DNA from 3 places in the Thioalkalivibrio sp. AKL7 genome. Region 2 is predicted to be linked to each of the others. Evidence: riboswitches for the same ligand, from Rfam matches in the RefSeq annotation. Region 2 holds a riboswitch; each other region holds the start of a gene.

Region 1 (7,863 bases), on a different contig from region 2:
CTCGTTCTCGTGGTCATGCTCATGGGCATGTTCGTGCGCTTCATCCCCATGTTCCCGGTGATGGTCCGCATCCCGAGACTCGTCGCCGTGATCATCCTCGTGACCTTCGCCGTGCCCGGAATCGGGTTCATCATGATGACCGTCGTGGTGATCCCCGTGGTCGTCATGGTGGTGCCCGTGGTCATGATGATGGCCCCGGGCCAGTTCGTGCTCGATGGTCTCGGTCAGGCCGAGATTCTCGATACGTTCGCGCAGGGTCTGGGCCGCCCGCGAACGTGTCGCGGCATCCGGCTGCGCGGCCGCCTCGTAGGTCTCCACCAGCTGGCGCAGCTCCAGCAGGCTGTCGTACAGCTCCGTGGCTGCCAGCGGCGGGGTCAGGTGGCTGATCATTACGCCCATGGAGCGGCGCTTGGCCTGGATGCCCTCACCCACGCCATCGACGATGTAGGGATAGATGATTGGCAGGGCGCCCCCGAGGATCTCGGGGTAATCATCCGGCGCCAGCCCCGCCCGCCGCCGCGGCAGGAATTCGCGGGTCGAGTGGCGCCCGACATAGACCAGTGCATCCGCCTCGAAGTGATCGCGGATCCAGTGGTAGAAACCGACATACTGGTGGGTCGGCGGGAACGTGGTGTTGGCGTGCAGCAGGCGCTCGCTGACCTCCCAGCCGCGCGGCGGCTGCGGGCCGATGAACACGTTGCCGAACTGGATCCCCGGGAACAGCATCTCGCCGTCGCGGGTCATCGCCTCGCCCGGCGGCTCGCCCCAGCCGGTCAGGCCGGGGATACCCGTGCGCACCAGGGCCTTGCGCAGTTGCTCGGTAGTCGCGTGCGCGTCTTCCCCCGCCAGCGTGGCCTCCCAGGCCTCCTCGAACTGGGCCAGCAGGTCCAGCGCCCGATCCCGGGCCACGTGCGGATAGCTCTCGAGCATGTGGCGCAGGTCACCGACACCGCTTTCCAGCGCGGCTTGAGCAAGTTCGACCTTGTCGGCGGCTTTGGCTACCCCCAGGCGCGCCTGCAGGTAGCCGATCGGGCCATCCACCAACTCGGCCCGGATCGACTCCGGCAGGATGGCGAAATAGGCCTGGTACTGCTCGCGATCGAGCGCGGCCACCCGGCCGGCGATCGCGTCCAGCGCATCCGCCTGCTCCGGAAGGTTCACCGCCCGGTCCTGGATCAGATCCAGCAGGGCTTCGGCATCCTCCGGCACCTCGTCGCCCAAGTCATAGCCGGCCGACTCCAGGTTCTGCAGGATCTCCAGCAACGACTCGGGGACATCCAGCTTGTCCGCGCCGATGTTCTGGCGACCTGGCGGATGGTTGTAGTAGACAACCGCGACCCGCTTTTCCGCGTTGTCGAGACTGCGCAGACGCTGCCAGCTCGACACCCGCTCGGCCAGGGCCTCCACGCGCTCGCCCACCGGCTCGGTCAGTGTCAGGCGCACACCCGTGCGTTCGTCCTGTTCCGGGGCGCCCGCGGCCGCCAGCACCATCGGCTGGCTTATGCCCTGCAACTCCGGCATGGCCACGTGGTAGTGCACCTTGTCCCAGGGGATGCCTTCGTGCGACAGCCGCCACTGGGTCGCGCTCACGGCCGCCAGTCGGATGCCCTTGATCACCGGGACATCCAGCTCGCCGAAGGCCTCGGCCACCGCCTCGCGGTTGCCGCCCCCGCCGACCACGAAGTCCTGCAGGCTCACGATCCCCGCGAGATCCGCCGGCCCGGTCACCTTCTCCAGGGTCTCGATCGCCTCGCGGCTCGCCCCGCCCCAGCGCGCGAGCACCACAAAACACTGGATATCGCGATTCTCTAAGGCCTCACAGGCCGCATCCAGCAGGGCGCGGTCGCCCGGCCGGTCGCCGGTATCCAGATCCAGGAGCGCCACGGCCGGACCCTCCTCCAGATCGAGGGCGTCCGGATCGGGGCTGGAGCTTCCATGGCGATAGTAACGGATGGTCTCGCGCGGGTCCGGGTCCGGTACGTCGATCGCGTGGCCGCCATGCGCGGCCAGCCAGCGCATCAGGCCCTCCATGTTTTCCGGCGTGCGCCCCTGGTAGAACGCCCGCCCGGTCAGCCAGTCTGCCTGCTCGGGGAAGCGTTCCTGCTGCTGGGCCAGGTGCGCGCGCGGATCCTCACCCGGGTCCGGGTTGGCCGCCAGTTCGGTACGCATTTCGTCATCGAGACCCGCGAGTACGGCCTCACTGTCGATCCGCGACAACGCCGTCAGGTGGCGCACGCTGTTAATGGCCAGGATCGGGGCCCCCTCGGGCGGCGGGGCCTCCCGCAACAGACGATCGAGGCGCGCGGCCTGATCCCCGAAGACGGCCGCGACGAGCACCGCGTCCGCCTCGCGCCACAGCGCCGACACCGCCTCGTCCGACTTGTCCGTGAGCTGCTCCGGGGTGCGCAGTACGACCTCCGCCTCCGGATATGCCTCAAGGAAGCGATGCGCCCCGGCGGCGACCTCCGCCGCCGAGCGATCGGAGACGACGCCCACCACCAGCGGTCCGGCCCCGGCCGTGCCGACCCCGAATAAAAAAAACGCCAAAGCCATCAGAATTGTGCAACGAAAACGCATGGAGACTTCCCGAAAAACAGGCGCAAGGGGCCGCGAGGCGTGTACTCGACACGCCCGCGACCGTTGCAATGGGAATCAGGCGCCGCCGCAGCGACGCCGATCAGACGAGCACGTCAGCCGCGCTGGCTGGCCGGCTGCCAGAGGATCTCTTCGCCGTTCTCGTGGCGCGCGAGGACGCGACAAAGCACGAAAAGGAGATCCGACAGCCGGTTGATGTAGGCCAGCGAACCCGGGCGCAGCGCTTCGTGGTGGTTGAGCGCGACAAGACGCCGTTCCGCGCGCCGGCAGACCGTGCGGGCGATATGACAATCGGCCGAGGCCGGCCCGCCGCCCGGGAGAATGAACTCCTTCAGGGCCGGCAGATCGTCGTTGAAGGACTCGAGCTCCACGTCAAGACGCTCCACCGACGCATCCGGCAACGCCTGATGCCCCGGCACCGCCAGTTCCGCCCCCAGATCGAACAGCTCGTGCTGCACCAGCGCCAGCGAGCGGCGAACCTCTTCGGGCAGAACGTGCGTCAGCAACCGGCCGATCACACTGTTCAGCTCATCCACATCTCCGAAGGCCTCGACCCGATGCGAGTCCTTGTCCACCCGCGAGCCGTCACCGAGGCCGGTTCGGCCTTCGTCACCCGTGCGGGTCGCAATCTTCGACAGTCGATTACCCATGGATCACCTCTGCTGATAACGCAGTTTCACGAACGCGGCACGCCCCGGCTGGTTGTAGCCAAGCGCCGTCTCGTAGTCTTTGTCGAACACATTCTTGACCGAAGCCTGGAGCTGCCATTCCGGGGCAATCTGATAGCTCGCACGCAGATTCACCAGCCCGTAACCGGAAAGCCGTATATCATTGTTACGATCGTTATACGACCGGCTCTTGGCAATCACCGATCCACCCGCCGAGAAACGCTGGAACTGCCGATCCAGATCGAAGCGGGCAGTTACCGGGGACCGGCGAGGTAGTTCATTGCCTGTTTCACGATCCTCGGCATCCAACAACGTCAGTGAAGCGCGCGAAAGCCACTGACCACGCTCATAACCGCCTTCTATCTCCAAGCCCCGGATTCGCGCTTCCTCTACGTTTTCCGGTGGAGCGAACCCTGCAATCAAATTGTCGACCCGAGTTTCAAAAATGCTTACATCCAAGTAGCCGGGTTCCACCGAATAACGCGCGCCCAGTTCGAAGGTCTCCGACTCCTCCGGATCAAGATCCGGGTTCCCGCGGAAGAATCCAATATCGGGGTGGTAGAGTTCGTTAAACGTTGGCGCCTTGAATGCCGTCCCGTACGATGCCCGCAGACGCCACGCTTCAGCCACCTGTATACCCCAGGCCATCTGACCAGTCGTTTTGCTGCCGAACTGCTCATTGTCGTCGTACCTCAACGAACCTTCCAGCAAGTGCCTCCCGAGATCTGCTTGAAGAATCCCGAATCCGCCAACGTTATATCGACTAGTCTCCGCATATTCTTCGGCGCCCAAGAACCCAGGATCATCGACGTCAATCCGATCTTCACGGGCATCTAAACCTGCCGTCAACAACAAATGGTCAGTTAGGAATATCTCGTTCAGCCAGTCAACAGAATCCCTCTTGGTGTCATACTGCGACGCAAAGCTTCCATCCGTGTAACGGTCGTTTTCGTCCCGGCTATGCGAGACGCTGAGTTCCGTATCCCAACGATCTGTTAAACGCAGCCGAAGACCCGCACGGATCGCTGCATGCACATAGTCGGTGTAGTCATCACCTTCAGTACTGTCGAACTCGGATTCACCCTCTGAATAAAGGATGCTGCCGAAGACCTCGATCCCATTATCCAAGCGATGTGAAACCTTGGTTGCCAGGGAGGTGTTGTCATAGCCATCGCGGTCTTCATCGCCCACTCCGTCCTGGACGTTGATACCGTCGGTCTCGAAATGGCTGACCGAAAGGCTGTAGTTCGTGTTCTCGGTCCCGCCAGCGACCCCCACCCCAGTTTCCCAGGTATTGAAGCTGCCACCACCAACAAACGCATCGACCTTTGGCGGGCCCTTGCGGCCTTCCCGGGTGAAGACCTGCACGACCCCACCAATCGCGTCCGAGCCATAGATACTGGTACGCGGACCACGCACGATCTCCACGCGCTCGATTTCCTCTGGCGGAAGAAACTGCCAACTGGCACCACCCGTAGTCGCAGAACCCATGCGCACGCCATCAATCAAAAGAAGCGTGTGGTCGGAGCTCGTGCCACGCGTGTAAACGGAAGAGGTCTTCCCGAACGCGCTGTTCTGGGAGGTCTCGATCCCGGCGCGGCCCTCCAGAAGATCGGTGAACTGCTGGGGTTGCAGGCGTTCGATCTCTTCGCGGTCGATGATGGTCACCGAAGCGAGCGTCTCATCCACCGTCTGGGCGATGCGCGAGGCGGTGACCTGGACGGTCTCCAGCGTCTGGGCATCGTCGGTATTCGGTGTGTCCGCCAGGGCGGGACTGGTGGCCAGCAGGATGGCCGCGGAAAGTGCTGTGCGTTTCATTGTGTAGAGTCTCCCGGCGAGCCGCCCGCACGCCGTTGATTCGTCGGGATCGCGCAGACAGGGGGAGACAGACACGAGGGGGATCGGCCACGACCGGCGAACGGCCCGGCACGATCATCCGCCTCGCATGCCCGCCGCATGCCGCGCGATCATTCCCTGGCCGGTCTCCGGACTGACGAGCGTTCCGGCGCGGCGCCTTCCCGAACGTCATGTTCAGTGGCACTGGCCGCGACCATCAGAGACCGACTGGTGGTCTCTCGCTCGATCACCGTTGCGGGGGCAGCGTCGGACTCGTCCCGAGGCCTTGCAGCCCGCCGGAGACTCACCGATCTTCCCGTTTAACCCGCCAAGCAGCGCTTGGTCGGGCACCGAGGAACGCAGCGAACCCTACACAGTTGGGCGCAAAATTACCAGCCGCTACCCCCCCGTGCGATCCCGAGTGACACTAGCAGGCTCGCATACCGGCGCCGATCAGCGGCGGCGCCGTTCCTCCGCGTACAGGTAGCGGGTCCCGCGCTTGAGCAGCAGACCCCAAGCCTTGTCCTGCAGCATGGCGTCGAACTCGGGCGAGCGCTCGGCACGCAGCGCCACCGGGTGCGACTCGTCCCCGGTATGGGTCGCCAGCATCTCCAGGCGCTCGCGATTGGCCCCATAGTGGCTGACCAGGAAATCGCGCATGGAGTCACTCAGTGGCAGGTTGTAGATGCGCGTGAGGCGCAGCGCCAGCCACTCGGCCATGCGCCCGAGATCCTGCCGGACCTTGCGCACCATCGCCGAGCCCAGGCCTGCTTTGGCATCCGCGCTCATGCCCACGTAGAGCCCGCCCAGATAGGCCGCGGGATTGGCATATATCGCGCGCTGGATACTGGGATTCGTAAGATCCACCAGCGGCTCCATGATCAAGGCGAGCTGGATCCCGATCCGCTTGGCGGTCTCCGCATCCAGTGCCGAGCCGCCAAAGTAAAACAGGTCACCCTCGCGCTCGATCTTGAGTTCCTTGAGGAAAGAGCAGAAGTGGCTGGCCAGTTTCAGCTTCTGGTCGTCGGTCAGTTCGATCAGCTCCTCGCTCACCCGGATGCCGCGCACGCTGCGCTTGAACCAGCGCTTCTCGCCGCGCTTCTCCACCTGCGCCCGACGCAGGGCCTCCCAGCGTTCTACTGCGTTGATGTAGCGGCTTTGCGACTGCATCAGGTGGTCGCGCGCCTCACGCAGGTCCTCGACTCGGCGCAGCGCAAGACCGAGGAGCTGCCCATCCGCGGAATTTTCCGGAGGTTCGAGATCCTCCAGTCGCTGCAGCGCCTCCAGCACCTGACGCCCCAGACTGACGATCGGCTCGCGCAGGGCCTGTGGATCCAGGCCCGACGCCTCGTGCTGGGATAGCAGGATGCCGAGGGAGCGCAGGCGGCTGACCACCCCGGCCTGAGCCACACGGAAGCGGTTGCCCTGGGATTCGAGGCGGTCCAGGGCAGCCCCGAGCTGCCAGCCCCCCGACCATTCGAAGCTCAGCCGCTTGATCTGGCGTCCGTTCTCCAACTCGAAGGCGAGGACAAAGATCGCTTGCACGTCGTCGAGGGTGCAGCGCGCCAGGTCATCGGCGTCCGCGGCGGAAAACAGTCGATCCAGGAACTGATCCACCCGGCGCACACCGTCCTCCTGGGTTGGCGCCACGCCCCGCAGGCGGTCGCGCAGGAGGTCCGCAACCTCCGGCGCCTCGTGGTGCAGCTTCTCCAGGGCCGCGAGCCGGGAGTCCTCGGTCGCATCCACCAGATCCGCGACGCGCGAGCGCAGACCCAGGCGACGATAAATCTCGATCTGCTCCGCGGCGGCCGCCAGGCTGGCATCGCCGGTCATCTCGCGCACCGCGACCGCCACGGCCTCGGGGGCGATATCCACTTCGTGCAGCAGGACTTGGGCTGCCTTGCGCCGGCGCATGTCCGGGGTCATCTCGCCCATCGCCAGGTCGCGGGTGACGAACAGCAGATCCGGCAGCAAGTCGATGGTGTTGCGCAGCTGATCGCGCGAGCGCTCCTGGCGCTTGCCCCGTGTGGCGTCCGCAACGAAACGCGCGACCAGGCCGATGACCCCGAACAGCAGGGTGTAAACGGCAAAGAAGATGAAGTTCTGTGCCGGGGCGGCGTGGCCGAAACCGAGGAAGTAGCCGCCCTGCATTGCCAGGAACGTGACTGGCCCGGCGGCCCACAGCAACTGCAGGAAGTTCAGCGACCAGGGTACGCGCCGTGCGGTGGCGGCCACCTCGGTAATGCGGCTGCGCCCGGCCGCCTCGATCAGGACGTGCTCCTGTGACGGTCCGCCGGCCTGCGGGCTTTCCTGGCCCTGTGCCTCCCTGCGTTTACGAAAGCGACCGAACACGCGCCCCTGCTCCGGAATGGGTGGTTACCGCCGGCATGGCCGCAACGTGACCACTAGTGTAGGGAATGCGCGTTCGGTTCGCCCGAGTTTTGCAGTACTTTCGGGATCGGCCCCGGATCGCTCCCCTCGCCTTCAGGCGGCGTCGCTGGGCTGTGCCCGGGCCTCCCCGGGCGGGGTGGAGATCACTTCGGGGGCATCGTCACGATAGAGGTAATCGCGGGTCAGCGGCACCGCATCCTGCTGCTTGGCCATCTGCACATGGAAGACCACCTGGCCCCACCAGCGGAAAGTGCCCTCGCAACTCGCCAGGTAAAACTCCCACATGCGGCAGAACCGCTCATCGAAGCGTTCGACGGCCTCGCCCCGCACCTCCTGGAAGCGGCGATACCACTCGGCCAGCGTCTCGGCGTAA
Region 2 (7,863 bases):
TCGCTCAACAGGGCCAGCGTGCCCACCAGATGCGCGAACACCCCGCCCCGGTCGATATCCGCGACCAGGATCACCGGGCAGTCCACCGCCTCGGCAAAGCCCATGTTGGCGATGTCGCCCGCGCGCAGGTTGATTTCCGCCGGCGATCCGGCGCCCTCCACCAGCACATGGGCGTACTGCGCCGTCAGGCGCCGATGCGATGCCAGCACGGCCTCGCGCGCTACCGGCTTGTAGTCGTGATAGGCACGGGCATCCAGCTCCGCCGCCGGCCGACCATGGATGATGACCTGCGCCCCCTGGTCCGAGCTGGGCTTGAGCAGCACGGGGTTCATGTCCGTGTGCGGCTCCAGACCACAGGCCGCAGCCTGCAGGGCCTGGGCGCGCCCGATCTCGCCACCGTCGGCCGTGACCGCGCTGTTCAGCGCCATGTTCTGCGGCTTGAACGGCACCACCGACAGCCCGCGCCGGTGCAGCACGCGCGCCAGCCCCGCCACCAGCACGCTCTTGCCGGCATCCGAGGTCGTGCCCTGCACCATCAGCGTCGTACCCATCAGGACGTCCCCAGCGCCTGCTCCAGGCGCTTCCATTCGTGCTCTTGCCCCGGCAGGCCAAAACGCAGGCTGCCCGGTTGATCAAACCGTCGGACCAGGATGCCCTGCGCGCCCAGGCGGTCCTGCCAGCCCGCGGGATCGGCCACGCGGCACCACTGGAACAACGCGGTTCCGCCGGCGGGTTCCAATCCGCGGGCGCGCAGCAAGTCTTCAAGGCGCTGTCCTCGAACCCGCAGCATGCCGCGCGTCTCCGCCTGCCAGGCCAGGTCCGCCAGGGCCCGAGCCGCGATCCAGCGCGACGGCCCGGACAGGCTCCACGGCCCCAGCCGGGCGGCCAGCCGCGCCCGCAGTTCCTCGCCCGCAATGACAAACCCCACGCGCGCTCCGGCCAGCCCGAAGAACTTGCCCAGCGAGCGCAGCACCACCAGGCCCTCGCGCGGCGCGTCCTTCGCCAGGCTTGCCTCGGGTGTCACGTCCATGAACGCCTCGTCCACGATCAGCCAGCCGCCGCGCGCGGCCAGGGCCGCATGCCACGCCAGCAGGTCCGCGCGGTCGAACCGTTGCCCGGTCGGGTTGTTGGGGTTGACCAGCACCAGCACGTCCAGGCCAGGCAGTGCGGCCTCGATCGAATCCCCATCCAGCGGGACGACGTCGTGCCCGGCCCCGTGCCAGGCCCGGGCGTGTTCGTTGTAGCTGGGCTCGAGGATACCCACGCGCGCCGTGCCTTCCCGTAGCGCGGGCAGCAGCTGTATCGCGGCCTGGGAACCGGGCACCGGCAACAGCGCCCCGGTCCCGTAATAGGCGGCGGCTGCGGCCTCCAGGCCGTCGTCCGGTTCCGGCAGGCGCGCCCAGACCCCTGGCGGCAGCTCGCCCGCGGGGTAGCCATGCGGGTTGATGCCCGTGGAGAGATCCAGCCAGTCGGCCTCGGGGATCCGGTAGCGCGCGGCCGCCTGGCGGATACCGCCCCCGTGCACCTGGATCAGTGCCTGCGGCTCCGGCGTCTGCATCGATTGGGCCTCAGAACAGGACAACGACAATCACCCCGGCCACAATGAAGGCCATCCAGATGGCCAGCGCACGATCCAGCAGCGTAATCGCCTGGCGAATGCCCGCCGCGTCCGGCATGCGGCCCATCCCCAGACGGGGTCGCCACTCGCGCTGCCCGCCATAGGGTGCCGCTCCGCCCAGGACCACGCCCAGCGCACCCGCCCCTGCGGCCATCACCGGCCCCGCATTCGGGCTCTTCCAGCCGGCGGCCTGCTCGCGCCAGCACTGCAGCGCGTCCCGGCCACGACCGGCCAGGGCATAGCCCAGTGCCGTCAGGCGGGCGGGGATCAGGTTCATGGCATCGTCCAGGCGCGCGGCGGCCCAGCCAAACGAGCGAAACCGGTCATTGCGATAGCCCCACATCGCATCCAGCGTGTTCACCAGGCGATAGGCCACCACGCCCGGCGCGCCAGCCACCAGGAACCAGAAGATCGTGGCGAACAGTGCGTCGTTGCCGTTTTCCAGCACCGACTCGATGGTCGCGCCACTCACCCCTCGCTCGTCCAGGGCCGCCGTGTCGCGACTGACCAGCATGCCGACGCCGGTGCGCGCCCCAGACAGGTCATCCTTTTCCAGGGCCTCGGCCACCACCTCCGCATGCTCGTCCAGGCTGCGCCAGCCAATCGCCAGCGTCAGGATCGCCAGCGTCAGAAGCCAGCCCCAGGCCAACGAGGTGCCCAGTGCGGCCAGCACCACCCAGGGCAGGACCAGCGCCGCGAGAAGGAGCGCTCCGCGTACACGACTCGGCGCATGCCAGCGGGATTCGGCCCAGGCCGCGAGCTGGCCGAATCCGGCGAGCGGATGGAACCGCCGTGGGTCGCCAAACAGTCGGTCCAGGATCAGGGCTCCGATCAGGATCAGAAAGGTACTCATGTGTTGCCACCCCCGGATGGCCCATCCGGACGCGCGGCGGATTCCCGCACAACCGTGGGCAAGGCCAGCTCGCACGGCGCACCCCAGCGATCCTGGAACACCAGGTCTTCCAGGGGGCGGCGGGTGTCCCAGCCCGCCGTTTCCAGCATCGGCCGGTCATAGAAGCGCTCGACATGCCCGAGGCACAGCACGGCAATGGGGTACCCGCCCTCGGGCATCTCCAGCCGGTTGGCCAGCCAGTCCGGATCGAACAGGGAGACCCAGCCCATGCCCAGGCCCTCGGCGCGGGCGGCCAGCCACAGGTTCTGGATCGCACACGCGGCCGAACAGAGGTCCATCTCGGGGAGGGTCCTCCGGCCGAGCACGTAGCGCTCGCGGCCATCGGTCAGGGCCACGACCAGCAACTCGCCCGCCTCGCGGATGCCCTCCAGCTTCAAGCGATGCACGTCGGCCGCGCGCTCGCCACAGGCCTCGGCGGTGCGCGCCTGTTCCTCCGCCGCGTGGGCGTGGAGCGCCTCGCGCACCGCTGGGTCGGTAATGCGCAGGAAGCGCCAGGGCTGCATATAGCCCACGCTCGGCGCGCGATGCGCCGCCTCGAGCAGCCGCCGCAACACCGCTGGATCGACCGGGTCCGGCCGAAAATGGCGCATATCCCGGCGTTCCGCGATCACGCGATAGACGGCCGCAAGCTCATCTTGGGCAAACCCCGAACCCCCGGCATCAGCGCCCGGGCAGGAAGGGTTCTCATTGGCGGGCAACTCGGACTGCATCGGCTTACCGTCAGGGGGACACGACGCGGATGCAGAGGGATCGGGGTGTGGCCACAGGGGCCCGCACCTACCGACCCTCGCCCACCGCGCGGTCGCAGAAACATCGTCCAGGCCGGTCTCCGGGCTCGCGAGGCCCCGGCAACCCGGGGCGGCAAGTCGCCTTCCCGGGCCGCGTTCGGCCCAGTGGCTTTCGACTTGTCGAGGTCCGAGCGGCCTGCGGAAGCACCCCTCGAACCCACTCGCTTACCGTTGCGGGGGCAGCGTCGGAATGGGGCTGCGGAGGATCTCGCGCCTGCACCGACTTCCCGTTTAACCCGCGCGATCAGTCGCCCGGGCACCTGGTAGCAAGGCGCCAATCATACGCGGCAAGCCCACTGCCGACCAATTGACGCTCCGAGGCGCCCCAGGCTTGCTGCTATGATGCCCCGCTAGTCCAGCGCCAGGTGGCGGCTCCCCAGCCGGCTCGAAGGCGCTTGAACAACCAATCCAATGCGACTGTAAAATCATGCAATTTTGGACTTCCCGAACTCCACTTCTCGCTTGCCTCCTGGGCCTGTTCTCAACCCCGCTGATCGCAATGGCGGACTCAATCACGGTCACCGACGACGATGACCGCGAGGTCCATCTGGAGCAGCCTGCCGAGCGCATCGTCAGCCTGGCGCCGCACATCACCGAGGTGCTGTTTGCCGTGGGTGCGGGGGACCGCATCGTGGGCGCAACGCAGTACAGCGATTATCCGCCCGAGGCGGAGGCCATCCCGCGGATTGGCGGCTACAGCCGGATTGACCTGGAACGGGTACTGGAAAGGGACCCCGATCTGGTGATCGCGTGGAAGAGCGGCAACTCCGCCTCCCAGGTCGAACGCCTGCGCGAACTGGGACTGCCGGTGTACGTATCGGAACCACGCAGCTTCGAGGGTGTGGCCTCGAGCATGCGGCGCATGGCCACGCTCGCCGGCACGCATGACCAGGGCGACGCCGCGGCAGAGGACTTCCTGGGCCGAATGGACGCGCTCCGCGCCACGTACGGTGACCGGGACCCGATTCGCGTGTTCTATCAGGTGTGGGAGCAACCGTTGATGACGGTCAATGACGACCACCTGATCGCCGAGGCCATCGCCGTGTGTGGCGGCGTGAACGTGTTCGGCGATCTCGACCGCCTGGTGCCACGCATTGGGCGCGAAGCCGTACTGGATGCCGACCCCGAGGTCATCATCGGCGGCGGCATGGGCGAGGACCGTCCCGACTGGGTGGTCGCCTGGGGCCAATGGGAGGACCTGACCGCGGTCCAGCGCGACAATCTGTTCTTCATTCCCCCTTCGCTCCTGCAACGCCATACCGGACGCATCGCGGAAGGCACGGCCCTGATGTGCGAAGAACTCGAACGCGCCCGCGCCCGCCGTTCCGCCCCATGACCATGACGGTCCGCCTCGCAGTCTCCCGGAAAGGATATCGCGGGACACCAATGAAGGAGCGTGGTACGTGCGCTGAAGGCAGCGCTCCCGCCGTTCCGGCAACCTACCGCTTCGTCCGCCTGGAGCGGAGGGCTACCGCTTGACCCGTTCGTTCCTCCTGGCCCTGGGCGTGCTGTTGCCCGCGTCTGTGCTCTCCGTCCTGGTGGCACTGGCCTACGGCAGCGTGCAGATTCCGTTCCCTGACCTCCTGAGTGTCTTCTTCGGCGAGGCCTCGCGACTGCACAGCACCCTGGTACTGGATCTGCGCCTGCCGCGCGCGCTGGCCGCGTTCGCCGCCGGCGGGTTGCTGGGCCTGGCCGGAGCGCTGATGCAGGTTCTGCTACGCAATCCACTGGCCGATCCCTACGTGCTGGGGCTCTCTGGCGGTGCCTCGGTGGGCGCCTTGCTGGCGATGCTCGCGGGGCTGTCCATGTTCTCGGTCTCGGCCGCGGCCTTCGTGGGCGCCCTGCTGTCCACCATTCTGGTGTTCGGCCTGGCCCACGGCACGGGCAGCTGGACCCCGACCCGCCTGCTGCTGACCGGTGTCGTGGTGGCCGCCGGCTGGGGCGCGATGATCAGTTTCATCCTCGCGGTCAGCCCCACTGCGGAGCTCCCGGGCATGCTGTACTGGCTAATGGGCGACGTCTCCCATGCCCGCAACCCCTACCCGGCCTGGGGCGTACTCGTGGTCGTCGCCCTGCTCGCCCTGCCATTTGGCCGCACCCTGAACGTCCTGGCGCGCGGGCCCATGCAGGCCGCGGCCCTCGGAGTGGCCGTACGCCCGGTGGAATGGACGATCTATGTGGTGGCGGCCCTGATCACCGCGACCGCAGTCACCCAGGTCGGCGCGGTTGGCTTTGTCGGGCTGATCGTGCCACACATGCTGCGTCTGATCTTTGGCAACGACCAGCGCGTGATCCTCCCGGCCTCGGCCCTGGGCGGGGGCATCCTCCTCACCCTGGCCGACACCCTGGCCCGGACGATCATTGCCCCGGAACAGTTGCCGGTGGGCGTCATCACCGCGATGCTGGGTGTCCCGGTGTTCCTGTTCCTGCTCTACCGGAGCCGCTGATGCCGCGTACACCTCCCCCAGCCCCCGCGGCGACCCAGCCACATGACACGCCGGGCCTGGGCGCGCGCAGCGTCCACCAGGAACCGGGGCCCAAGACGCTGCTCGCGACGCATGAGCTCGTCATCGACGTGCCCGAGCGGCCGCCCGGTTCGCCGCTGGACCTGACGGTGGATCCGGGCCAGTGCTGGGGCATCCTGGGCCCGAATGGGGCCGGCAAGAGCACCCTCCTGCAGACCCTCGCCGGCTTGCGGGCCGCGCGTGCCGGAACCATCAAGGTCAAGGGACAATCCATTGCGACCCTCGCCCGCGCGGAACTGGCCCGTCGCCTGGGCCTGGTCTTCCAGACCCACCACGACGGCTTTCCCGCCACGGTGCTGGAGACGGCCCTGATCGGACGCCACCCGTATCTACGGCCCTGGGATATCGAGTCTTCCGAGGACTACGCCCGCGCCCGGGCGGCACTCGCGGCGATGGATCTCGCCGACCTCGAGGACCGCATGGTGGACACCTTGTCCGGCGGGGAACGCCAGCGCCTGGCGATCGCGACCGTGCTGACGCAGGACCCCAGCCTGCTCCTGCTGGACGAACCCACCAGCCAGCTGGACCTGCATCATCAGGTGGCCGTGCTCAACCGCGTGCAGTCCATCGTCGGTCAGGAAAACCGAGGCGCGGTGTTGGTCCTGCACGACGTCAACCTCGCGGCGCGCTACTGCGATCACTTGCTACTGCTATTCCCTGACGGACAGGCGTGCTGGGGCCCCACGGCCACCATGCTGGTGCCCAGCGCACTGGAGCGCCTGTACAACCAACGCCTGAGCGTGGGCGAGGTGGACGGCCTGCCCGTCTTCCTGCCGCGCAACGAGTAGTCCCCATGGAATTCTTCCGCACCCTGCATTCCGATCTGGATGCCGAAAGCCTGCAACGAAGCCTCACCGTGCCCGCATTACCCGACGCCAGCGGCGCGATCGATACGCTGATCGCCGACGAGGGCCCCGATGCCGGCGTCGTGTACTGCCTGTGGGGCGAGTTTCGCGTCCATCGGGAAGTCATCAACGGTGGCGTTCGCTTTTACCTTCCGGAATGCCCGAATGGCCTCGCCTGGACGTTGACCACGGGTCATCCGCCCGCCGCCCACGCCGTCATCCTGCACCTGACCATCAATCGCAAGGAGCACGACCCGGACTTCGTCGAGAGCCTCGAGGCGTTTGCCGATTCCTGGGAGCTCCCCGTGCCCTGACAGAACGCTCCATGAAGGGAAACGATGCAATTTTCTTTTCGTTTCATGGTCGGTATGGTGCAGATCTGTTGCGAAGGAGAACGCCATGAACCCGACACCGCCGGACAGCGTGAAGACCTCTCAGCCCACCCAGGACGGGGCCGGGGTGAAGATTCGGCGCATCCATGATTTTAGTGGCGGGCTGGATCCCTTCCTGATGCTGGACGAACTGAACGCCAGCGCCCAGGAGGACTACATCGGCGGCTTCCCCTCGCACCCGCACCGCGGTTTCGAGACGCTGACCTACCTGGTCCATGGCGGGCTCACCCACGAGGACTCCATGGGCAACCAGGGACGAGTGGAGGCCGGCGAGGCCCAGTGGATGAGTGCCGGGCGTGGCGTAATCCACTCCGAGATGCCGCTTTTGGACGCGGACGGCCTGCACGGCTTCCAGCTTTGGGTAAACCTGCCCGCCGCGCGCAAGATGGACCCGCCGCGCTACCGCGACGTACGCGCCGACGCGATGCGTCACCTGCCGGAAGACGACGATTCGCTGCGCTTCAAGGCCATTGCCGGCTCCTGGCAGACCAGCGCCGGGGACACCGAAGGCGCGCTGCCGCAGATCGGCGAAGGCGCCGCCATGGCCGACCTCACACTACCGGCCGGCTATCGCCTGTCGCTTGCGGTGCAACTGGAGGATCGCGTGCTGGCCTACGTGTTCGACGGCGAGCTGACCGGCCTCGGCACGGGCCAACTGGGCGTCTGGCACGGCCACACCCAGATCCACCTGATCGCGCAGCAGGATGCCCGGGTACTGCTGTTCAAGGGGCGGCCGCTGGGCGAACCGATCGCCCACTACGGCCCGTTCGTGATGAACACCT
Region 3 (7,863 bases), on a different contig from region 2:
CACAATATCGAGACCGTGGTCGAGGACCTGCGTCCGCACTACGGCTGCGACTGTCCGGTGGCGATCGTCTTCCGCGCCAGCTGGCCGGACGAGACCGTGGTGCGCGGTTCGCTGGGCAATATCGTGGAACGGGCAGAGGCCCTGACCACGCGGCGTTCGGCGCTGATCCTGGTGGGGCCGGCGCTGGATCCGGGCGATTTCCGCGACAGTGCGCTGTACGACCCGGCGCACGTGCGCCGTTATCGGGGCATGGACGGGGACTAAGCGTCGCGTCTTCGATCTTCCGCAGGCAGGGACGATCCCGGTGAGCGTTGTGGAGCCCCCGGTGTTCGCCTGCAAGCAGGCTCCTACAGGTTCCCGGCGATGTGGGAGCCTGCTTGCAGGCGAAGGTGGTTGCTTCCTGGTCAGGATTACGGAAAGGGGCCGCCCAGGCGGCCCCTTGGTTCCTACCCGGTTCAGCGGCGGCGGTAGTTGTCGTGACAGGCCAGGCAATGGTGGCGCACGCCGTTCAGGGCCTCGGTGGCGCGAAGCTGGAAGTCTTCGTTCCCTAGGTCCTCGGCCGACTCCACCTTGCGCTGTAGTTGTTGGGCGGCCTCGCGGTAGGCGGCCTTGTACTCGGCGAAGTCCGGGTCTTCCCAGGCCGCGGGCAGGGCACCGGGTTCGCCGTGCCGCGCGGGTGTCTCGCGTGCGAACCAGGTTTCGATGTCGTCGGCGCGGCGCGCCAGTTCCTCGGCCAGATCGGGCAGACGTCCGGCGAATGGTGCGCCATAACGCAGGATCTGCTCGATGCTGCGGTAGGTGGCGGATGTGCCCTGCATGCTCTGCTGACGGAATCGCTGGAAGGCCTCGGGGGCGTCTACATCGGCCGGATCGTCCAGGGTCTCGTGATACTTGCCCCAGGGGCCCGGCATTGGGATCGTTACCTCTCCGGCGATCAGGGTTCCTGCGGCAGTCAGTAACAGGACTGTCGCGAAGAAGGTCGTCAGCGAGTGACGGATGATGGATTGTGTCCATTTCATGTCGATTCTCCCTGTGCGAGTCAGAAGCGGAACTGGTGCTGCAGATGCAGCTCCCAGTTCGAGGTGTCGTTGTCGCGGTCCAGCCACATGAGCTGGGTCTTCTGCCGCTGGCCACGGTGGTACCAGTTGAGGCCGGCGCCCCACTCGCGCTGCCAGCGCTCGTCGCTTTCCAGGTCGTCGTCGGCATCGTGACGCAATACCGCGTGGCGGGCAGCGAGCTCAAGCCCCGCCACCGGCAGCGACTGCGCCAGTTCCAGTTCGGCACCCAGGTCGTGGTAGCTCGTGGTCCGGTCGGGGGAAACATTGCGGCGGAAGGCCGCCAGCGAGAGAGACGTGTGGCCGAACTTGACCACCGCGTCGGCGGTGGCGGTGACCCAGTCGGCGCGCTGGTGCTCCACCGTGCCTTCCAGTCCGCGGCTCCAGTCACGCAGGTGATTGCGGCTGGCGGCCTGCACGCCGGCGCCCAGGGCGACCGTGTGTTCCACGGCCTGGCCCACGGTGGTGTTGTCGCGCGGAACCGCCCCTACCGGGGCCCAGGCGCTGCGGGCGCTGAGCAGATGCCCGGAGGTGGATGGGCGCTCGTCGCGCTGGTCGAGGCGCCCCCGGCCGTCAAACACGCCGAGGGCCCAGGCGCGGTCGTCGGCCGCGCCACCCAGGAGGGCGACGCCGGTGTCGCGTCCGGCCGGGACCTCGAACTGGTTGCCGGCGATGCTCAGCTCGGTGAACAGGCGATTGGGCCCGCCGATATCCCGTGGCAGCCCGAAGGGCACGGTGAACTGACCGGCCCGCAGACTCAGCGATTCGCCCAGCGCGTACTGCAGCCAGACGTCGCGCATGGACAGCTCGCCGCTGCTGAAATCCGGCTGCAGACGGAAGCTCAGATCGGGGTGGAACAGGGTCCCGGAGCTGTCCAGCCAGGCGCGGCGGAAGTCGAACTCGCTGCGGGAGCCGTCCGGGTCTCGGTTGTAGCTGTAGCGGCCCTGAACTAGCGGATCCAGGGTGACCTGCAGGCCGTCTTCCGCGTCGCTGAAGTCGAAGCCGGCCTGTGCCGGCGCGAGACTCGTGGCCGTCATCAGACAAAACGTGGCAAGGGCCGGGACGGCATGTCGCCCCGGTCGGACATGGGTGTTTTCCATTGTTGTGGTGCTCCCCTGGACGAGCGACCCCGCACGCCGTGGATGAAACGACGCCGGACGCTGGACAGGGAGCAGGGTAGGGCCGGTCGTTGAGCACACCGGTCCTGGCCCGCTCGGCCGCCCACCGCGGCGTCGGGTGTTCTCCAGGCCGGTCTCCGGACTCGCAGAGTGGATGCGTGATGCATCCAGGGCGGGTCGCCTTCCCGCGGGCATCTCGGGGATGCGCCGCAGTGGCATTGGATCCGCCCTGACTCTGCCTACCGTTGCGGGGGCAGTGCCGGACTTGCGAACGCGTGTTCGCGCACCGGCTTCCCGATTATCCCCGGCCGGTTCTGGCCGGGGCACCTGAAGGCAAGGCGGACCCTACGGCGCCTTCGTTTGAGGGTCAAGGGCGCGTTGAGTCGGGATGGCAGCGGTATCCGTTGATCTGGATCAACGGAATACCCGTTTTTGATCGCGTCCGGTTTCCCGCGTGGGTAGGGTGGGTTTCAGACGATCTGGACCGAGTCTAGATCGGTTCGAGCCGACACCCATTCCCCAAGGGAGACCTGCCATGAAGACACTTTCCGGATTTCGAATGACGGCGCTCGCGGCGTGCGCGGCCGTCGCCATGGGGGCCTCGGCCCCGGTGCTGGCGGATACCGACTATTCCGAGTACCGCGACGTGTTCGAGCCGTTGCCGGCGCTGCCGCCGATCCCGGCGGACAACTCGATGACGAAGGAGAAGATCGAACTGGGCAAGATGCTGTTCTTCGAGCCGCGCATCTCCAGCTCCGGCGTGATCTCCTGCGCGACCTGCCACAACCCGGCGCTGGGCTGGGCGGACCGTATCCCGCGCGCGGTGGGGCATGATGGCCAGGTCGGCGAGCGCAACACCCCGACGGTATTGAACTCCGGCTTTTTCACGGCCCAGTTCTGGGATGGCCGCGAGGACGACCTGGAAGGCCAGGCGCTGGGTCCGATCCAGGCCGCGATCGAGATGGCGATGCCATTGGAGGACGCAATCGAGCGTCTGGAAGAGTTCAACGAGTACCAGGAGAAGTTCCAGGCCGCCTATCCGGACTATGACGGTGACAACGTGATCAATGCCGATCACGTGGCCCATGCGCTGGCCACCTTCCAGCGCACGCTGAATACCCCGAACTCGCCGCTGGACCGCTGGCTGGTTGGGGACGAGGGCGCGATGAGTGAGCAGCAGATGCGCGGCATGAAGCTGTTCGCGGATAACGGGTGCGTCGCCTGCCACCGTGGCCCGGCACTGACCGACAGCCACTTCCATCGCATCCAGGTGCCGGGCTCGGAAGACGAGGGCCGTTACCTGGTGACCGGGGAGGAGAGTGATCGCTTTGCCTTCAAGACCCCGACCCTGCGCAACGTGGCGCTGACCTACCCCTATATGAACAACGGCGAGACCGCCACGCTGGACGAGGCGATCCGCATCATGGGGCAGGAGATGCTGGGCATGGAGTTCAGCGACGATGAAGTCGCGGACCTGGAGGCCTTCATGCACGCGCTGACCGGTGACATGCCGCAGTTCGAGATCCCGTCACTGCCGTAAGCGACCGGTTGCCACTGGCGATGACAAGCCCCCTCCGGGTCCGGAGGGGGCTTTTTTGTGTCGCCTATTCGACGGTGATGGTGATCTTGTCGGAGGTCACTGGCGGGTCGAAGCTGAGGTGGCGGTAGTCCATGAAGAGCAATTGCAGGGTGTGGGTGCCTGGTTCCAGTTCGATTTCGCCTTCCGTCTGACCGCCTCCGAAGTGGCGCTTGTGGTCGGAGAAGGGGAGCGAGGCATCCAGGTCGACCTCGTCCAGCGGCTGGTTCACCAACAGGTGGTGATGCCCGGTGTTGTCGGCCTCGACGCCGGCCGGGGCCACGCCCATGCCGCGCAGGCCCATCTGGATCCGCACGGGACTCTCGACGGTGTCGCCATCCTGCGGGCTGATGAAATATACCTTGGCTTCATCGGCGGCCGAAACGCGCTCCATGCTGGTGGCGCTGCCAGCGGCCAGGGCGAATCCCCCGGTGACCAGAGCGATGGTTGCAAGTTGGGTGAGCGAAACCGGTTTCATTAGGACTCCTTTGGGCGGCGCAGGCCCCTGTGGTTGCCTGTCTTGAGTATAGCCAACCGAAACCGGGCTGCAGGGTCATCGGGGAGTATCGTTCTGCTACCCTAGTTCCCCCTATTCTTGCTACCCCTGATCGAGTGTCCTGCGCATGAGTTTCCGTACCCGCTTTGCTCCCAGTCCCACCGGCTATCTCCACATCGGTGGTGCCCGTACCGCGCTCTTCTCCTGGCTGTATGCCCGCCACCATGGCGGCGATTTCGTGCTCCGCATTGAGGACACCGATCTCGAGCGCAGCACTGCGGAGTCGGTGAACGCGATCCTGGAAGGCATGAACTGGCTGGGTCTGACCTACGATCAGGGCCCGTTCTATCAGACCGAACGGTTCGACCGGTATCGCGAAGTGATCGAGCAGCTGATGGCCGCTGGCCACGCCTACCGCTGCTACTGCTCGAGGGAAGAGCTGGACGCGATGCGCGAGGAGCAGAAGGCGCGCAAGGAGAAGCCGCGCTACGACGGTCGCTGCCGCGCCCGTACCGAGCCGCGCGAGGGCGTGGAGCCGGTCATCCGCTTTCGCACGCCGGACGAGGGCGTGACAGTTGTTGACGACATGGTGCGCGGGAAGGTCGCGTTCCAGAATCACGAGCTGGATGACCTCATCATCGCCCGCTCGGATGGCTCGCCGACCTACAACCTGACGGTAGTGGTCGACGACATGGACATGGGCATCACCCACGTGGTGCGCGGCGACGATCACCTGAACAACACGCCGCGCCAGATCAACATCCTCAAGGCGCTGGGGGTGGAGCCGCCGCGCTATGGCCACCTGCCGATGATCATGGGGCCCGACGGCGCCAAGCTGTCCAAACGCCACGGCGCGGTGTCGGTCATGCAGTACCGCGACGAGGGCTACCTGCCGGAGGCCCTGCTCAACTATCTGGTGCGCCTGGGCTGGGCGCATGGCGACCAGGAGATCTTCGGACTGGACGAACTGGTTCGCCTGTTCGATATCAAGGACGTGAACCAATCCGCCTCCGCCATCAACCCGGACAAGCTCCTGTGGCTGAACCAGCACTACATCAAGACGCTGGACCCGGACCACGTCGCGCTGGAACTGGGCTGGCACCTGGGGCAGCTGGGGATCGATCCCTCCGAAGGGCCGGAACTGCGCGATGTGGTCATCGCGCAGCGCGAACGGGCGCGTACCCTGCGCGAGATGGCCGAGAACAGCGTGTATTTCTATCGCGAGTTCGAGGACTACGACGAGAAGGCGGCGCGCAAGCAGCTGACCGCCGAGGCGCAGCCCGTGCTGCAAACCCTGCACGATGGCTTCAGCGCTCTCGGGGCGTGGGAGAAGGAGGCGCTGCACGAGGTGGTGGTGCACACCGGCGAGCGTCTGGAGCTCAAGCTCGGCAAGGTGGCGCAGCCCCTGCGTGTCGCCCTTACCGGCGGTACGGTGTCTCCACCCATCGATGACACGTTGGTGCTCATTGGTCGCGAGCGCGTTCTGGCCCGTATCGACCGTGCGTTGCAGAAAATTTCCGCCGCAGCGGGTTGACACATTTGGGGGTGCTGGCTACAGTACGCGCTCGCCTGACACGGGGCCATAGCTCAGCTGGGAGAGCGCCTGCATGGCATGCAGGAGGTCGGCGGTTCGATCCCGCCTGGCTCCACCACTCAGGGGTACTGCGAGTTCATTAATGCATCGTTTTGGAGTCATATCGCTCTACGTTGGATTGGTGCTGGCAGTGATCGGATTGATCGGCGGATTCGGGCTGATGCTCACCGGGGAACAGACCTGGTCGAAGCCCCTCATCGCGCTGGTGCCGGTCGGGTTTTTGCTGGTGTTCAACGGTCTGGTGACGACGCTTCTGCATCGCGCACCAGGTAGCGAGGAAGACCGGCCCAAGGGCCCACCCGAGTAAGACGGAAGTAAGAAGAAGACGTTGCCTCTACGTCCCCATCGTCTAGAGGCCTAGGACACCGCCCTTTCACGGCGGCGACCGGGGTTCGAATCCCCGTGGGGACGCCATATCCCGAAAAGGCCCGAACCGCAAGGTTCGGGCCTTTTCTTTTGTGGTGTTGGGATCACACCGGTAGCGCCTTGGCCGCCGGGCGCTTGTCCCGGCGGATGATGTCAGGCGAGGCGGGGATCGCGCTGGCGGGGTTCGTCGGGGTGCGGGCGCGGGATGATGCAGTGGTTGATGCGCAAGAGTTCGCGTTCGGCCCAGGATTGCACCTGGGGCTCGCTGGCGAATCGGGCGTAATCGAGCAGGGCCTGGCGTTCGATGTTGGGGTTGCCCTGTTCGTGGGCGATGCGGCGCGCGCTTTCTAGTTCCTGCCAGCCGTTGTCGTCTTTCCCGTCGCTGTTGGCGAGCAGGGCGACGGCGCGCAGCCGGCGGATGGCCGGTTCGAAGGCGAGGTCGCCTCGCTTGCGGCAGCCTGCCAGCGCCTCGTCGGCCATCGCCAGGCGCTGTTCGGGCGCGATGTCGCTGGCTTCCAGGGCGTCCAGCAGGATGAGCTGGAAGATGGTGTTGACGCCATCCATGATGTGGCGCATCGCCTCGACCTGCTGTTCGATGGCCTGGTAGGCATCGGCTTGGCCCTGCCGGGCCAGGGCCCAACTCTCGAGGGTGATGCCGGCGGTGCGCCACAGTGGAGTGGGTAGTCGTACTCGCGGGCGATGGAGAGCGCGTGGCGCGCTGCGGGCAGCGCGGATTCCGGATCGCTGGAGTAGAAACCGAGTACCGAGCGGAAGGCATGCACGAAGGCCTCGGTAGGCCGATGGCCGAGTTGGTCTGCCTGTTGGCACGCGGCATCCATTTCGGTCCAGGCGCGCGCGTGATTTCCCAGATGGAGCAACGTCCAGGCCATGAAGCCCCGGGCGCTGATGGCCGGGTTTTCAGTATGGCGCGCCACCAGGGTTGCGTGGTCGGCGTCGCGATAGAGCTTGACCGCCCGCGTCTGGTGTTCCAGCGCCTCGCCGAAGCGGCCGGTCCAGAAGTGGGTGTTGCCCTGGACATAATGGGCCGCGATCCGCAGCAGGCGGTCGCCGGAGCGCTCGGCCAGTTGCTCCATCTCCGCGGCGAGGCGATGGGCCTCCTGGAATCCATGCCAGGAGCCGGCGCCGTGCCACAGGCCCCAGAGGACGCGGAAGTACTGCACCGGGTCCTGTTCCGGGGCGGTCAGGCGCATGGCGCGTTCGAAGATGTCGTTGACCGTGCGCGAACCGTAGCCCAGCAGGGCCAGGTTGGAGGCCCCCAGGCCGCCCAGGGCGCGCAGGGTGTCATGTTCGTGGGTCGCCGGATCGCCGCTCGCGTGGGCCTCTGGGTGGCGCTCCAGGCAGTCCAGCGCGTCCTCGAAGTAGTGCGAGGCCTCGGGCAGGATGCCGCGGGCGAAGGCGGCTTCGCCGGCCTGCAGCCAGGCGTTTACGGCTTCCGGATAGCGATCGGCGTGGTAAAGGTGGTTGGCGATGCGGCCCCAGTCGGCGGTCTGCATCCCATGCTCGCCGTCTTCCTGCATCAAGTCGGCCAGCTGGCCGTGCAGACGGGTGCGGTCGCTCAGCAGCATCGATTCGTAGGCCGCCTGGCGGAACAGGACGTGGCGGAAGCGATAGCGCACACCATCCACCATGCCGGCGGG

What was found. A riboswitch is a leader RNA that binds a small molecule or an ion and turns the genes downstream of it on or off. The one in region 2 is predicted to bind cobalamin.
Region 1: it holds a riboswitch for cobalamin, as region 2 does, so the genes downstream of both, G315_RS0109255 (TonB-dependent receptor domain-containing protein) here and bluB (5,6-dimethylbenzimidazole synthase) in region 2, are expected to answer to the same signal.
Region 3: it holds a riboswitch for cobalamin, as region 2 does, so the genes downstream of both, G315_RS0109360 (porin) here and bluB (5,6-dimethylbenzimidazole synthase) in region 2, are expected to answer to the same signal.

What each region holds. Positions count from the first base shown of each region.
Region 1 covers NZ_KB906951.1:54,466-62,328, reverse strand. The annotation lists gene G315_RS0109265 (cobaltochelatase subunit CobN) at 1-2,577, opposite strand, end outside; gene G315_RS0109260 (cob(I)yrinic acid a,c-diamide adenosyltransferase) at 2,691-3,245, opposite strand; gene G315_RS0109255 (TonB-dependent receptor domain-containing protein) at 3,249-5,081, opposite strand; cobalamin riboswitch at 5,222-5,469, opposite strand; gene G315_RS0109245 (hypothetical protein) at 5,553-7,451, opposite strand; gene G315_RS0109240 (cyclopropane-fatty-acyl-phospholipid synthase family protein) at 7,584-7,863, opposite strand, start outside.
Region 2 covers NZ_KB906947.1:420,375-428,237, forward strand. The annotation lists gene G315_RS0101840 (cobyric acid synthase) at 1-551, opposite strand, end outside; gene cobD (threonine-phosphate decarboxylase CobD) at 551-1,558, opposite strand; gene cbiB (adenosylcobinamide-phosphate synthase CbiB) at 1,569-2,471, opposite strand; gene bluB (5,6-dimethylbenzimidazole synthase) at 2,468-3,241, opposite strand; cobalamin riboswitch at 3,334-3,598, opposite strand; gene G315_RS0101860 (cobalamin-binding protein) at 3,819-4,655, shown strand; gene G315_RS0101865 (iron ABC transporter permease) at 4,795-5,766, shown strand; gene G315_RS0101870 (ABC transporter ATP-binding protein) at 5,766-6,632, shown strand; gene G315_RS0101875 (hypothetical protein) at 6,638-7,003, shown strand; gene G315_RS0101880 (pirin family protein) at 7,089-7,863, shown strand, end outside.
Region 3 covers NZ_KB906951.1:78,340-86,202, forward strand. The annotation lists gene cobM (precorrin-4 C(11)-methyltransferase) at 1-264, shown strand, start outside; gene G315_RS0109355 (cytochrome c) at 456-1,019, opposite strand; gene G315_RS0109360 (porin) at 1,040-2,155, opposite strand; cobalamin riboswitch at 2,284-2,519, opposite strand; gene G315_RS0109365 (cytochrome-c peroxidase) at 2,733-3,713, shown strand; gene G315_RS0109370 (DUF4399 domain-containing protein) at 3,778-4,227, opposite strand; gene gltX (glutamate--tRNA ligase) at 4,373-5,779, shown strand; tRNA gene G315_RS0109380 (tRNA-Ala) at 5,822-5,897, shown strand; gene G315_RS0109385 (hypothetical protein) at 5,922-6,146, shown strand; tRNA gene G315_RS0109390 (tRNA-Glu) at 6,178-6,253, shown strand; partial or broken gene G315_RS13795 (AAA family ATPase) at 6,359-7,863, opposite strand, start outside.